3 regions of the Enterobacter sp. HK169 genome follow, and region 2 is predicted to be linked to each of the others. Evidence: predicted binding sites of a transcription regulator. Region 2 holds the regulator's gene; each other region holds the start of a gene.
What was found. Region 2 encodes sigma-54, which starts transcription at its own class of promoters, with help from an activator protein. Its sites were predicted from a motif close to GTTGGCACANNTTTCGCTNT; they were not measured.
Positions count from the first base shown of each region.

Region 1: a site for sigma-54 is predicted at 2,538-2,557, ahead of hycA (formate hydrogenlyase regulator HycA). Genes of this name have one in related genera too.
Region 3: a site for sigma-54 is predicted at 1,648-1,667, ahead of EnteroDNA1_RS20015 (amino acid ABC transporter substrate-binding protein). Genes of this name have one in related genera too.

Region 1 covers NZ_CP017087.1:1,993,046-1,997,209, reverse strand. The annotation lists gene hypD (hydrogenase formation protein HypD) at 1-945, opposite strand, end outside; gene EnteroDNA1_RS09425 (HypC/HybG/HupF family hydrogenase formation chaperone) at 948-1,220, opposite strand; gene hypB (hydrogenase nickel incorporation protein HypB) at 1,211-2,074, opposite strand; gene hypA (hydrogenase maturation nickel metallochaperone HypA) at 2,078-2,428, opposite strand; gene hycA (formate hydrogenlyase regulator HycA) at 2,640-3,104, shown strand; gene EnteroDNA1_RS09405 (4Fe-4S dicluster domain-containing protein) at 3,175-3,783, shown strand; gene hycC (formate hydrogenlyase subunit 3) at 3,780-4,164, shown strand, end outside.
Region 2 covers NZ_CP017087.1:2,418,397-2,422,560, reverse strand. The annotation lists gene rapZ (RNase adapter RapZ) at 1-51, opposite strand, end outside; gene ptsN (PTS IIA-like nitrogen regulatory protein PtsN) at 97-588, opposite strand; gene hpf (ribosome hibernation promoting factor) at 671-958, opposite strand; gene rpoN (RNA polymerase factor sigma-54) at 981-2,414, opposite strand; gene lptB (LPS export ABC transporter ATP-binding protein) at 2,462-3,187, opposite strand; gene lptA (lipopolysaccharide ABC transporter substrate-binding protein LptA) at 3,194-3,748, opposite strand; gene lptC (LPS export ABC transporter periplasmic protein LptC) at 3,717-4,164, opposite strand, start outside.
Region 3 covers NZ_CP017087.1:4,218,272-4,222,435, reverse strand. The annotation lists gene corC (CNNM family magnesium/cobalt transport protein CorC) at 1-43, shown strand, start outside; gene lnt (apolipoprotein N-acyltransferase) at 49-1,587, shown strand; gene EnteroDNA1_RS20015 (amino acid ABC transporter substrate-binding protein) at 1,940-2,845, shown strand; gene EnteroDNA1_RS20010 (amino acid ABC transporter permease) at 3,001-3,741, shown strand; gene gltK (glutamate/aspartate ABC transporter permease GltK) at 3,741-4,164, shown strand, end outside.

The DNA of each region.
Region 1 (4,164 bases), 430 kb from region 2:
AACCTGCTGCGGCTGCGGGCGGAAATGCGCTTCGGCGTCGAACGAGCGATAGGCTGGCGTCAGGTGCACGCCGGATTCGGCAATCAGCCCCAGACCACGCCACTCGCTGTCGCCCTCAACGCTGAACACGTCGGCTATCGCCTGCTGCGCCCGTTCATTTCCCGCATCCGGTACCACGCGGCGGTACTGGTTTTCCACGTTACTCAGGGCCGCTATTTTCTGCTCAACCAGCATGGTGACACCTTGCAGTAGATCAAGTGGTTCGAAACCAGCGACCACTAACGGACGATTGTACTGTTCAGCGATAAAACCGTAGGCGTCTGTGCCAATTACCATGCTGACATGCCCCGGTGCCAGAAAGGCGTCAATGCCGTTTCCCGGTTCTTCCAGCAGGCTGCGCAGCGTGGGAATGAGCGTAATGTGCTGGCAGAAGAAGAAAAAATTCCCGACGCCGCGCGCTTTCGCCTGCTGCAGCGTGATGGCGGTGGCGGGCATGGTGGTTTCAAACCCCAGACCAAAAAACACCACCTTGCGCGCGGGGTTGTCCTCCGCCAGCGTCAGGGCATCCATCGGCGAATAGACGATCCGGATGTCGGCCCCGCGCGCTTTCGCCTGCAGCAGCGAGCCGTTTTTCCCCGGCACGCGCATCGCGTCGCCAAAGGTGCAGAAAATGACGTCGGGCTGGCTGGCAATTTCGATACAGCTGTCGATTCGCCCCATCGGCAGCACGCACACCGGGCAGCCGGGGCCGTGGATAAACTCGATGTTCTCCGGCAGCAGCTGGTCGAGGCCAAATTTGAAGATGGCGTGCGTGTGTCCGCCGCACACCTCCATGATCCGCAGCGGTTTTTCCGCCGTGTAGTCCAGCAGCGACGCGCGCGTTTTCAGGTGCCCGATAAGCTGCAGCACCTGCTCCGGCGCGCGGTATTCATCAACGTAACGCATGGCTAACGCTCCTCGCCGTACAGCAGCGCGCCCACGTCCGGCTCCACGTCGAACATGTTTTGCAGGGCATCCAGCGTGTCGCGGGCTTCCGCTTCGTTAATCACGCTCATGGCAAACCCCACGTGGACGAGCACCCACTGGCCGAGACGCGATGCGCCCGTTTCATCGCTGCTGCCCACCAGCGTCAGGTCCACGTCGCGCAGGATGCCGCAGACCTCTACTTTGGCCTGGTTCCCGTCAATGGAATGGATTTGTCCCGGTACGCCTATGCACATCGTTCACTCTCCAGCCAGTTCAGCCAGGCGTCCATCCCGTCACCGCGCGTGGCGGAGACCAGCAGGATCTCAATCTCGGGATTCACTTCCCGGGCGCAGGACAGGCACTTATCCACGTCGAAGTTCAGGTACGGCAGCAGGTCGACCTTGTTCAGCAGCATGATGGACGCGGCGGCAAACATATGCGGGTACTTCAGCGGCTTGTCTTCGCCTTCGGTCACCGAAAGCACCGCCACCTTGTGGCGTTCGCCCAGATCGAAGCTTGCCGGGCAGACCAGGTTGCCGACGTTTTCAATAAACAGAATGCCGTTATCCGCCAGCGGCAGACGCGGGGCGGCGTCGGCAATCATCTGCGCATCCAGGTGGCAGCCTTTGCCGGTATTGACCTGAATCGCCGGGGTGCCGGTTTCGCGAATGCGCGCCGCGTCGTTAACGGTTTGCTGGTCGCCTTCAATCACCGCGCAGGAGACGCGCCCGTTCAGGCGTTTGAGCGTTTCCGTTAACAGCGTGGTTTTGCCGGAGCCGGGGCTGGAGACCAGGTTCAGCACCAGCTGTTTGCGGGCGGCAAAGCGCGCGCGGTTGCGGGCGGCGATCTGGTTATTTTTGTCCAGCACGTTGATTTCCACCTCCAGCATCTGGCGCTGGCTGATGCCCGGCGCGTGGGTACCCGCTTCGCCGTGGCCGTAGTGCAGATCGCCCGCAGCGGAGCGTTGCGGGGAGAAGGTGATACCGGTTAAAGCCGCAGCTGGCCGCGGGGCTGGCGAAAAGGGCGCGGAGCGAAACGCGGAATGGGGGCGATGTTCATCCCCTTCTATATACAGGTTGCCTTCGGCGCAACCGCAGGTGCTACACATACTTTACTCCTTCTCGATTTCGAGGCGTTGGATCTGCATGCCGTCGTCCGCCACGATGCGAAGACCGGTGCTCTGACACTGCGGACAGCGCTGAACCTTTGATGACAGCAGGGTGACGTACTGCTGGCACTGCTCGCACCAGCACTCCGCCTGCTGCTCTTCGATATGGAGCTCGCAGCCTTCCGCCAGCGTGCCGCGACACACCAGCTCAAAACAGAAATTCAGGGCGCGGGTCTCGACGCAGGAAAACGCCCCGACCTTCAGCCAGACGCCGGTGACGCGCTTCGCGTGGTTTTGCACTGCCTGCTGTTCGATAAGCTCCAGGGTCCGCTGGCAGAGGGTGATTTCGTGCATGACGCCTCCTCAATGAATTGCGCCATTGAATGCAATAACGGTGCCAGCTTGATTTTTGTTAAGGCGTGACGATGTCAACGCTGTCGAAATGACACGTCGACACCGCGGCGTTGACAGCGGTTTTGCAATTAAAACCATTTAAAATCATAAAGATAAAAACTGGCATGGAATCTGCTTAACAGCCGCTATCTCCATTAAACGGATACCTTCTATGACTATTTGGGAAATCAGCGAAAAAGCGGATTACATCGCGCAGCGTCATCAGCAGCTGCAGGACCAGTGGCACCTCTACTGCAACTCTCTGGTTCAGGGCATCACCCTCTCGAAAGCGCGTCTTCACCACGCGATGAGCTGCGCGGCGCAGGGCGACATGCGCTTCGTCCTGTTCGGCCATTTCACCATCAACGTTACCCTGGCGGACAACTTCAACAGCCACACCATTGAGTACCACCTCGAGACAAAAGACGGCGAAAAACAGTGTATTGCGAAGGCGCAGCTGATGGCCGATGGCATGGTGGATGGCCACGTCAGCAACCGCGATCGCCAGCAGGTGCTGGAGCACTATCTGGAAAAAATCGCGCCGGTCTATAACGGCCTGTACGCCGCCGTTGAACACGATCTTCCGGTCAACCTGAAGCAGCTGATGGATGGAAATACCTCAGCGAACGTGGCCTGACTCCTGCGTGTCGAGAAGTGTCGACAAGACAGTTTTTCGTCAAAAATGACTATCACCAGAGGATAACCCGGTGAACCGTTTTGTAATTGCTGACTCGACGGTCTGTATTGGCTGTCGAACCTGTGAGGCGGCGTGCTCGGAAACGCATCGCCTGCATGGGCTGCAGTCCATGCCGCGCCTGCACGTCATGCGTAATGAAAAAGAGTCTGCCCCGCAGCTCTGCCATCACTGTGAAGACGCCCCCTGCGCGGGCGTCTGCCCTGTGAATGCCATCACCCGCGTGGATGGCGCTGTCCAGCTGAACGAAAGCCTGTGCGTAAGCTGCAAGCTGTGCGGCATTGCCTGCCCGTTCGGCGCGATTGAATTTTCCGGCAGCCGTCCGCTGCATATTCCGGCGAACGCCAACTCGCCAAAAGCCCCGCCCGCGCCACCGGCTCCGGCACGCGTAAGTACGCTGCTGGACTGGGTGCCCGGCATCCGTGCCGTTGCGGTGAAATGCGACCTGTGCAGCTTCGATGAGCAGGGCCCGGCCTGCGTGCGCACCTGCCCGACTAAGGCGTTGATTCTGGTTAACATTCGCGACATCGCCCGTACCAGCAAGCGTAAACGCGAGCTGACCATCAACAGTGATTTTGGCGACCTTTCTCTGCTACAGGCGCTTAACGAGGGGGCGAAATGAACGCGGCGATGATGATTACCAGCGCGGTAGCCTGTTTTGCTGCCGCCGCTGTTCTGGCGCTGATCTGCTCATTCCATAAAACCCTGAGCGGCGCGATCGCCGGGCTCGGCGGGGCGGTCGCTAGCCTGATGACGCTGGCGGCAGGCGGCGATGTCCTGCTCGGCGGCCAGTCCTCAGAGGCCGTGATGCCGCTGATTCGCCACACGGTTGCGATCACGCCGCTGAACGCCATCTGGCTGGTGACGTTTGGCCTGTGCGGGCTGTTTATCAGCCTGTTCAATATCGACTGGCACCGCCATCCGCACGCCAGGGCTAACGGCCTGCTGGTTAACCTGCTGATGGCGGCGGCGGTCTGCACAGTTATTGCCAGCAACCTCGGCG
Region 2 (4,164 bases):
AGCAACGGATTTCCCCGACCCTGAACGGCCACTGACAATCATCAGCACCATGTTCCGTTTCTCCTCAGGACAACAGATGTGAAGGCCATCTCCTGGTTATGCATCATCCTGATTGCCTTCTGCTTCAGTGATAATTTGATAGAGCTCTTCATCACTTTGGGCCGAGCGCAGTCGACGGCAAATGGTTTTATCGGCCAGACGTTTTGCGACCAGCGACAGCGTATGCAGATGGGTTTTCGTCTGGTCGGCAGGTACCAGCAGCGCGAAGAGGAGATCGACGGGCTGGTTATCAATGGCATCGAAGGCGATGGGTGTTTCAAGCTGCACAAACACACCAACGGCACGCAGGGTATCCTCTTCCAGTTTGCCGTGCGGGATCGCGATGCCGTTGCCGATACCGGTACTGCCCATTTTTTCACGGGTCAGAATCGCTTCGAACACCACCTGCGGCGGCAGGCCCAGCTGTTTGGCAGCCAGTTCACTGATGATCTCCAGCGCACGTTTTTTGCTCTGGCAGTGAACCGCACTGCGGGTACATTCCTGGTTAAGGACATTGCTCAGTTGAAGAGCGGAATCGTTGTTCATCATAATTTCACCTAAGCGCTAACTGTACAAATGGCCTGTTGTGTTTCACAACAGGCCGTCCTGCACCCGTTAACTGCCCGGACAATTAGTGTTGTTTCAGTTTATCTTTATGTTTATTGAGCTGTCGTGCAAGCTTATCAATCAAGCCGTCGATAGCAGCGTACATGTCTTGCCCTTCCGCACTGGCATGCAGTTCACCCCCGTTAACATGCAGGGTGGCATCCGAGATGTGAGTCACTTTCTCCACTTTCAACACAATATAGACCTGATTGATCCTTTCGAAATACTGCTCGAGTTTTGCAAACTTCGCGTTCACGAAGTCGCGTAAAGCCTCAGTAATTTCGACGTTTTGTCCAGTGATGTTGAGCTGCATAGTGTCTTCCTTATCGGTTGTGTCAGACCAGCTGTTTACGCTGGTTGGACGGCGGAATGGATAAAGACTCTCGATACTTCGCAACAGTACGACGTGCCACCATAATACCCTGATCGGACAGCATGGTGGTTAACTTACTGTCGCTTAGTGGCTTCGCGGGGTTCTCCGCGGCGATCAACTTCTTCACCAGGGCACGAATGGCCGTTGACGACGCTTCGCCGCCGCCCTCGGTATTCACATGGCTGGAGAAGAAATACTTAAGCTCAAATATACCGCGTGGACTGTGCAGATACTTCTGCGTGGTGACACGGGAAATGGTTGATTCATGCATCTCGACGGCCTGGGCGATATCCGCCAGTACCATCGGTTTCATATACTCTTCGCCCTGCTCAAAGAACGCCTGCTGCTGTTCGACAATACAGCGGCTGACGCGCAGCAGCGTATCATTTCGGCTTTCCAGACTTTTGATCAGCCATCGCGCTTCCTGAAGATTGCTACGAATATATTGATTGTCGGAGTCGTTACGCGCGCTGGTGCACATGGAGGCATACTGCTGGTTGATTTGCAGGCGAGGGATGCTGTCTGAATTCAGTTCAACGACCCAGCGGTCATTGTGTTTTCTCACCAGCACGTCCGGGATGACGTACTCGGGCTCGCTGGTCTGGATCGACTGTCCCGGGCGCGGATCGAGTGACTGGATCAGATTCACCGCTTCTTTCAGCACCTCTTCCTTCAGGCGCGTGACGCGCATCAGGCTGCGGAAATCGTGGTTGGCCAACAGATCCAGATGATCGCTGATGATTAAGCGCGCCTCGTCGAGCCATGGCGTCTCTTTGCTGAACTGAGAAAGCTGGATCAGCAGGCAGTCGCGCAGATCTTTTGCGGCCACGCCTACCGGATCGAAACGCTGGATGCGCTTCAGAACGGCTTCGATCTCCTCAAGTTCAATCTCTTCGTCGCCCATGCTTTCCAGGATATCGTCCAGCGTGACGGTCAAATAGCCGGTGTCGTCAACGGCATCGACAATTGAGGTGGCAATCGCGCGGTCGGTATCGGAGAAGGGGGTAAGTTCCACCTGCCACATCAGGTAATCCTGCAGCGACTGGGTGGTTTCTCCCTGATAGACCGGTAGCTCATCATCCTGGTAGTCTGCACGCGTACCGGAAGGGGTTCCGGCGGTGTAGATTTCATCCCAGCTGGCATCCAGCGGTAGCTCGTCGGGCATCTCTTTTTGTTCGAGTGCATCCGCGGTGTCGAGCGCTTCTGTATCCTGTGACTGCTGAGTATCTACCTCGTCATGAAGATCGGTTTGTTCCAGCAGGGGGTTGCTGTCCAGCGCCTGCTGGAGCTCCTGCTGAAGTTCTAACGTGGACAGTTGCAACAGGCGAATTGCCTGCTGTAGCTGCGGCGTCATTGCCAGTTGTTGGCTGAGCCTTAATTGCAAACCTTGCTTCATGTTCAGAGCATTTTTCTCCGGTTCGGCGTTACGTTACCTCTACCCTATCAGAGTCTGAAGTCTTCCCCAAGATAGACGCGCTTAACATGATCGTCTTCGAGGATCTGCTGCGGCGTACCGTGGGCGATCAGATTGCCCTGGCTCACAATATACGCGCGTTCACACACGGCCAGCGTTTCACGGACGTTGTGGTCGGTGATCAGTACGCCAAGCCCGCTGTCACGCAGGTGTTCAATGATGCGTTTAATGTCGATAACCGAGATCGGGTCAACGCCGGCAAACGGTTCATCCAGAAGGATAAATTTCGGGTTTGCGGCCAGCGCACGTGCAATCTCAACACGACGGCGTTCACCCCCGGAGAGTGCCTGACCGAGGCTGTCGCGCAGATGCTCAATGTGGAACTCTTCCATCAACTCGTTGGCACGATCCTGACGCTGTTCGCTGGTCAGATCGTTACGAATTTCCAGGACCGCCATCAGGTTATCGTAAACGCTAAGACGACGGAAAATGGAGGCTTCCTGCGGCAGGTAGCCGATCCCGCGACGCGCGCGCGCGTGCAGCGGCAGAAGGCTGATGTCTTCATCGTCAATGATAATGTTGCCGGCATCGCGCGGCACAATGCCAACGACCATGTAGAAGGTGGTGGTTTTACCCGCACCGTTAGGGCCAAGCAGCCCTACAATTTCGCCGGAGTTGACGGTCAGACTGACATCTTCTACGACACGGCGGCCCTTGTAGGCCTTCGCGAGATTTTTTGCAGTTAATGTTGCCATAACGAATTAGTTACTCTTCTTCTGTGCCGGGGCCTGGCCTTTGCCTTTGTCCTGCAGCTGCGACGGAACCAGGACGGTCGTGACGCGTTTGCCTTTCTCGCTGGAGGCCTGCATTTTTTGCTCTTTCACCAGATAGGTGATCTGGTCGCCGGTAATGTTGCTGTCCAGCTGTTCCAGATACGCGTTTCCGGTCAGGATGACCAGGTCCTTCGCCAGCTCATAGTGCATATGCGAGGCGCGGCCTTTCACCGGCTTGCCGTTATCCTGCATCTGGTAGAAGGTGGCCGGGTTGCCGTAACCATCAATGATCTCTTTGCCCTGCTCGCCACCCGGACGGGTCACGACCACTTTGTCGGCGTTAATTTTGATGGTGCCCTGAGTCATGACGACGTTACCCGTGAAGGTGACGACGTTGCCCTGCATATCGAGAGACTGGGTATCAGACTCGATATGGATCGGTTGGTCGGTATCGCCCGTTACAGCAAGCGCGGGGAGACTGGTCGCCAGCATCGCGCTGGCGATAATTACTTTAAGGCTGAGTTTGTTTGTTTTGAATTTCATAGGAGGTTCTAACCTTTTCAATCAGCTCGGCGTTCTTGCTGCGTAAGTTCCCGCGCATTCTCAAACCGCTGGAATTAAATGTTGTGCCATACAGTGTGACCAGATCCTGCGAGGTCACGTCCTGGGTTACCAGGTTAATTTGGGCATTATCCGTCGTAATTTTTCGCAGTTGCGAGTCTGCGGTCAGGGCGTTGACTTCAACGTGGCCATACAGATAAAGCATACGGTCATTTGTCAGTTTTGCCCGATCTGACTTAATTGACCACGTTGGCACTTTGTCCTTATCAAATGTGGTCATGATAGGTTGGGTAAACCACGAAATACCGTCATCTGAAAAATATTCAACATGCTGGGCAATCAGGCGATAGTTCAGCGCGCCTTCCGGGCTGTAGACCACGGTGTCGCTGTGATCGCTT
Region 3 (4,164 bases), 1.8 Mb from region 2:
CAGAACGCCGGACGACTCACCGGTGCCAAAACTGGAAGATTAATGTAAATGGCATTTGCCCCACTGCTTGAACGCCAGCGCGTCCGTTTGCTGCTGGCGCTGTTACTCGGAGCCAGCGGTACGCTGGCTTTTTCTCCTTACGATATCTGGCCCGCCGCCATTCTCTCCCTGATGGGGCTTCAGGGCCTGACCCTGAATCGTCGTCCGGTACAGGCTGCGGCCATTGGTTACTTCTGGGGACTGGGGCTGTTTGGCTCAGGTATCAACTGGGTTTATGTCAGCATCGCCCAGTTTGGTGGTATGCCTGGCCCGGTTAACGTCTTCCTGGTGGTATTGCTCGCCGCGTATCTCTCGCTCTATACCGGTCTGTTCGCCGGTATCCTTTCTCGCCTGTGGCCAAAAACCACCTGGCTGCGCGTCGCCATTGCCGCGCCGGTGGTCTGGCAGATAACCGAGTTCCTGCGTGGCTGGGTGCTGACGGGCTTCCCGTGGCTGCAGTTCGGCTACAGCCAGATTGACGGCCCCCTGAAGGGTCTGGCGCCGGTAATGGGCGTTGAGGCCATCAACTTCCTGCTGATGGTGGTCAGCGGCCTGCTGGTCCTGGCGCTGGTCCAGCGCTGCTGGAAACCGCTGGCTGTGGCGCTGGTGCTGTTTGCCCTGCCCTTCCCGCTGCGTTATATCCAGTGGTTCACGCCTGAGCCAGAGCGCACCCTGCAGGTGTCCATGGTGCAGGGGAATATTCCGCAGTCTATGAAGTGGGATGAGAAAGAGCTGCTGAATACGCTGAAGATCTACGCCAACGCCACCGAAGAGGTGATGGGTAAATCACAGCTGATTATCTGGCCGGAATCTGCAATCCCCGATCTGGAAATTAACCAGCAGCCGTTCCTCAACATGATGAACGACCTGCTGCTGGCGCGCGGCAGCACGCTGATCACCGGGATTGTCGATGCGCGTCTGAATCAGCAGAACCGCTACGACACCTACAACAGCATCATTACGCTCGGGAAAGATAGCGAGTACAGCTACCACTCCACTGACCGGTACAACAAGAACCACCTGGTGCCGTTTGGTGAATTTGTCCCGCTGGAGTCGATTCTGCGCCCGCTGGCCCCGTTCTTTGACCTGCCGATGTCCTCTTTCAGCCGCGGCCCGTACGTACAGCCTCAGCTGCACGCGCACGGCCTGGCCCTGACGGCGGCCATCTGCTACGAAATCATTCTCGGCGAGCAGGTACGCGATAACTTCCGCCCGGATACTGACTATCTGCTGACCATCTCCAACGACGCCTGGTTTGGTAAGTCAATCGGCCCGTGGCAGCACTTCCAGATGGCACGTATGCGCTCTCTGGAGCTGGCGCGTCCTCTGCTGCGCAGCACCAACAACGGCATCACGGCTGTGATTGGTCCGCAGGGCGAGATTCAGGCGATGATCCCGCAGTTTACTCGCGAGGTACTGACCACTAAAGTCACGCCAACCACCGGGCTGACGCCATACGCGCGCACCGGCAACTGGCCGCTGTGGATACTGACCGTGCTGTTCGGCTTTGGCGCGGTGCTGATGAGCCTGCGTCAGCGTCGGAAATAACCTTCCCTTCTGTTGTCGGGTGGCGTAGCCGCCACCCGACAATTTTCTCCAAACTCCCATTCTGGCACGCCTATTGCTTTGTTTATTCAGGTAAACGCAGTTTGGCTTAACGTGCAACTTTGTCGCACCAGCGTAGATCATCGGTAGCACCGAAACGGTGCAACGGGAGATATTTGCCTCTGATTGGTGCGGCGCGCTTCGCAAAAATAAACAATAACGCAGCAAAATCTTTACATTAAGCCAGACTAAATGTTAACAAGCTTGCATAACACTGCACTCGCATTGCGCGAGATATAACAACATCACAATGGGTATCAATGCGTCGCTGGCGCTGATAAAAAAGGAGTTGGGTATGCAATTACGTAAACTGGCCACAGCAATGCTGGTTATGGGAATGTCTGCAGGCGTGGTTCACGCTGAAGATGCGCCTGCAGCAGGCAGCACTCTCGACAAGATTGCCAAAAACGGCGTCATCGTGGTCGGCCACCGTGAATCTTCTGTCCCGTTCTCTTACTACGACAACACGCAAAAAGTCGTGGGCTATTCACAGGATTACTCCAACGCCATCGTTGAAGCTGTGAAGAAAAAGCTGAACAAACCTGACCTGCAGGTGAAGCTGATCCCAATCACTTCACAGAACCGTATTCCACTGCTGCAAAACGGCACCTTTGACTTCGAGTGTGGCTCCACCACCAACAACCTCGAGCGTCAGAAACAAGCTGCCTTCTCTGACACCATCTTTGTCGTGGGCACCCGTCTGCTGACGAAGAAAGGCGGTGAGATCAAAGACTTCGCTGACCTGAAAGGCAAAGCGGTTGTTGTGACCTCCGGTACCACGTCAGAAGTGCTGCTGCACAAGCTGAACGACGAGAAGAAAATGGATATGCGCATCATCAGCGCGAAAGACCATGGCGACTCCTTCCGTACCCTGGAAAGCGGTCGTGCCGTTGCGTTTATGATGGATGACGCCCTGCTGGCGGGCGAACGTGCGAAAGCGAAGAAACCAGACAACTGGGATATCGTCGGTACCGCGCAGTCCAAAGAAGCCTACGGCTGTATGCTGCGTAAAGACGATCCGCAGTTCAAAAAGCTGATCGATGACACCATCGCTCAGGTGCAGACCTCCGGCGAAGCGGAAAAATGGTTCGACAAATGGTTCAAGAACCCGATTCCACCAAAAAACCTGAACATGAATTTTGAACTGTCTGACGACATGAAAGCGCTGTTCAAATCTCCAAATGACAAGGCTCTTAACTAATTAGAACTACAGGGGCGGGATCTCCTGCCCTCTCGATTGTCGGGAAGCATGGACAGACTATACGTTGAGTGGTCGTTCCCCACTCAGCGCGAAAAATGAGCTTCTCACCAATCTTCGAGGGTAGCGCTGCTACCCTTTTTTTTCTGGAGTTTATTATGTCAATAGACTGGAACTGGGGCATATTCCTGCAACAAGCCCCGTTCGGCAACACCACCTATCTTGGCTGGCTGTGGAGCGGCTTTCAGGTCACCGTGGCACTATCGATAACGGCGTGGATTATCGCGTTTCTTGTCGGTTCTTTGTTCGGTATTCTGCGCACCGTCCCTAACCGTTTTCTTTCAACGCTTGGCACCCTGTATGTGGAACTGTTCCGTAACGTTCCGCTGATCGTGCAATTCTTTACCTGGTATCTGGTCATCCCGGAACTGCTGCCGGAAAATATTGGCATGTGGTTCAAGTCGGAGCTGGATCCGAACGTGCAGTTCTTTGTCTCCTCCATGATGTGTCTGGGGCTGTTTACCGCTGCACGCGTTTGCGAGCAGGTGCGTGCCGCCATTCAGTCATTGCCGCGCGGACAAAAAAACGCTGGCCTGGCGATGGGCCTGACGCTGCCCCAAACCTACCGCTACGTGCTGCTGCCTAACGCTTACCGGGTTATCGTTCCACCGATGACCTCCGAGATGATGAACCTGGTGAAAAACTCGGCCATCGCCTCAACTATCGGCCTGGTCGACATGGCCGCGCAGGCGGGCAAGCTGCTGGATTATTCCGCTCACGCGTGGGAATCCTTCACCGCGATCACGCTCGCGTATGTTCTGATTAACGCTTTCATCATGCTGGTGATGAACCTGGTTGAACGCAAAATCCGCCTGCCGGGTAATCTGGGGGGCAAATAATGTACGAATTTGACTGGAGTTCTATCGTTCCATCCATGCCTTACCTGCTTGATGGCCTGGTGATTACCTTAAAAATCACCGTTATTGCCATCATCATTGGTATCGTCTGGGGTACCCTGCTGGCCGTTATGCGCCTGTCGAGCTTTAAGCCGTTCGCCTGGTTTGCGACCGCCTACGTTAACGTGTTCCGCTCCATCCCGCTGGTGATGGTGCTGCTGTGGTTTTACCTGATTGTGCCCGGCTTCCTGCAGAACGTGCTGGGGCTGTCGCCGAAAACCGATATCCGTCTGATCTCCGCCATGGTGGCGTTCTCAATGTTCGAGGCCGCTTACTACTCGGAGATTATCCGAGCGGGCATTCAGAGTATCTCCCGCGGGCAATCCAGCGCCGCGCTGGCGCTGGGAATGACGCACTGGCAGTCCA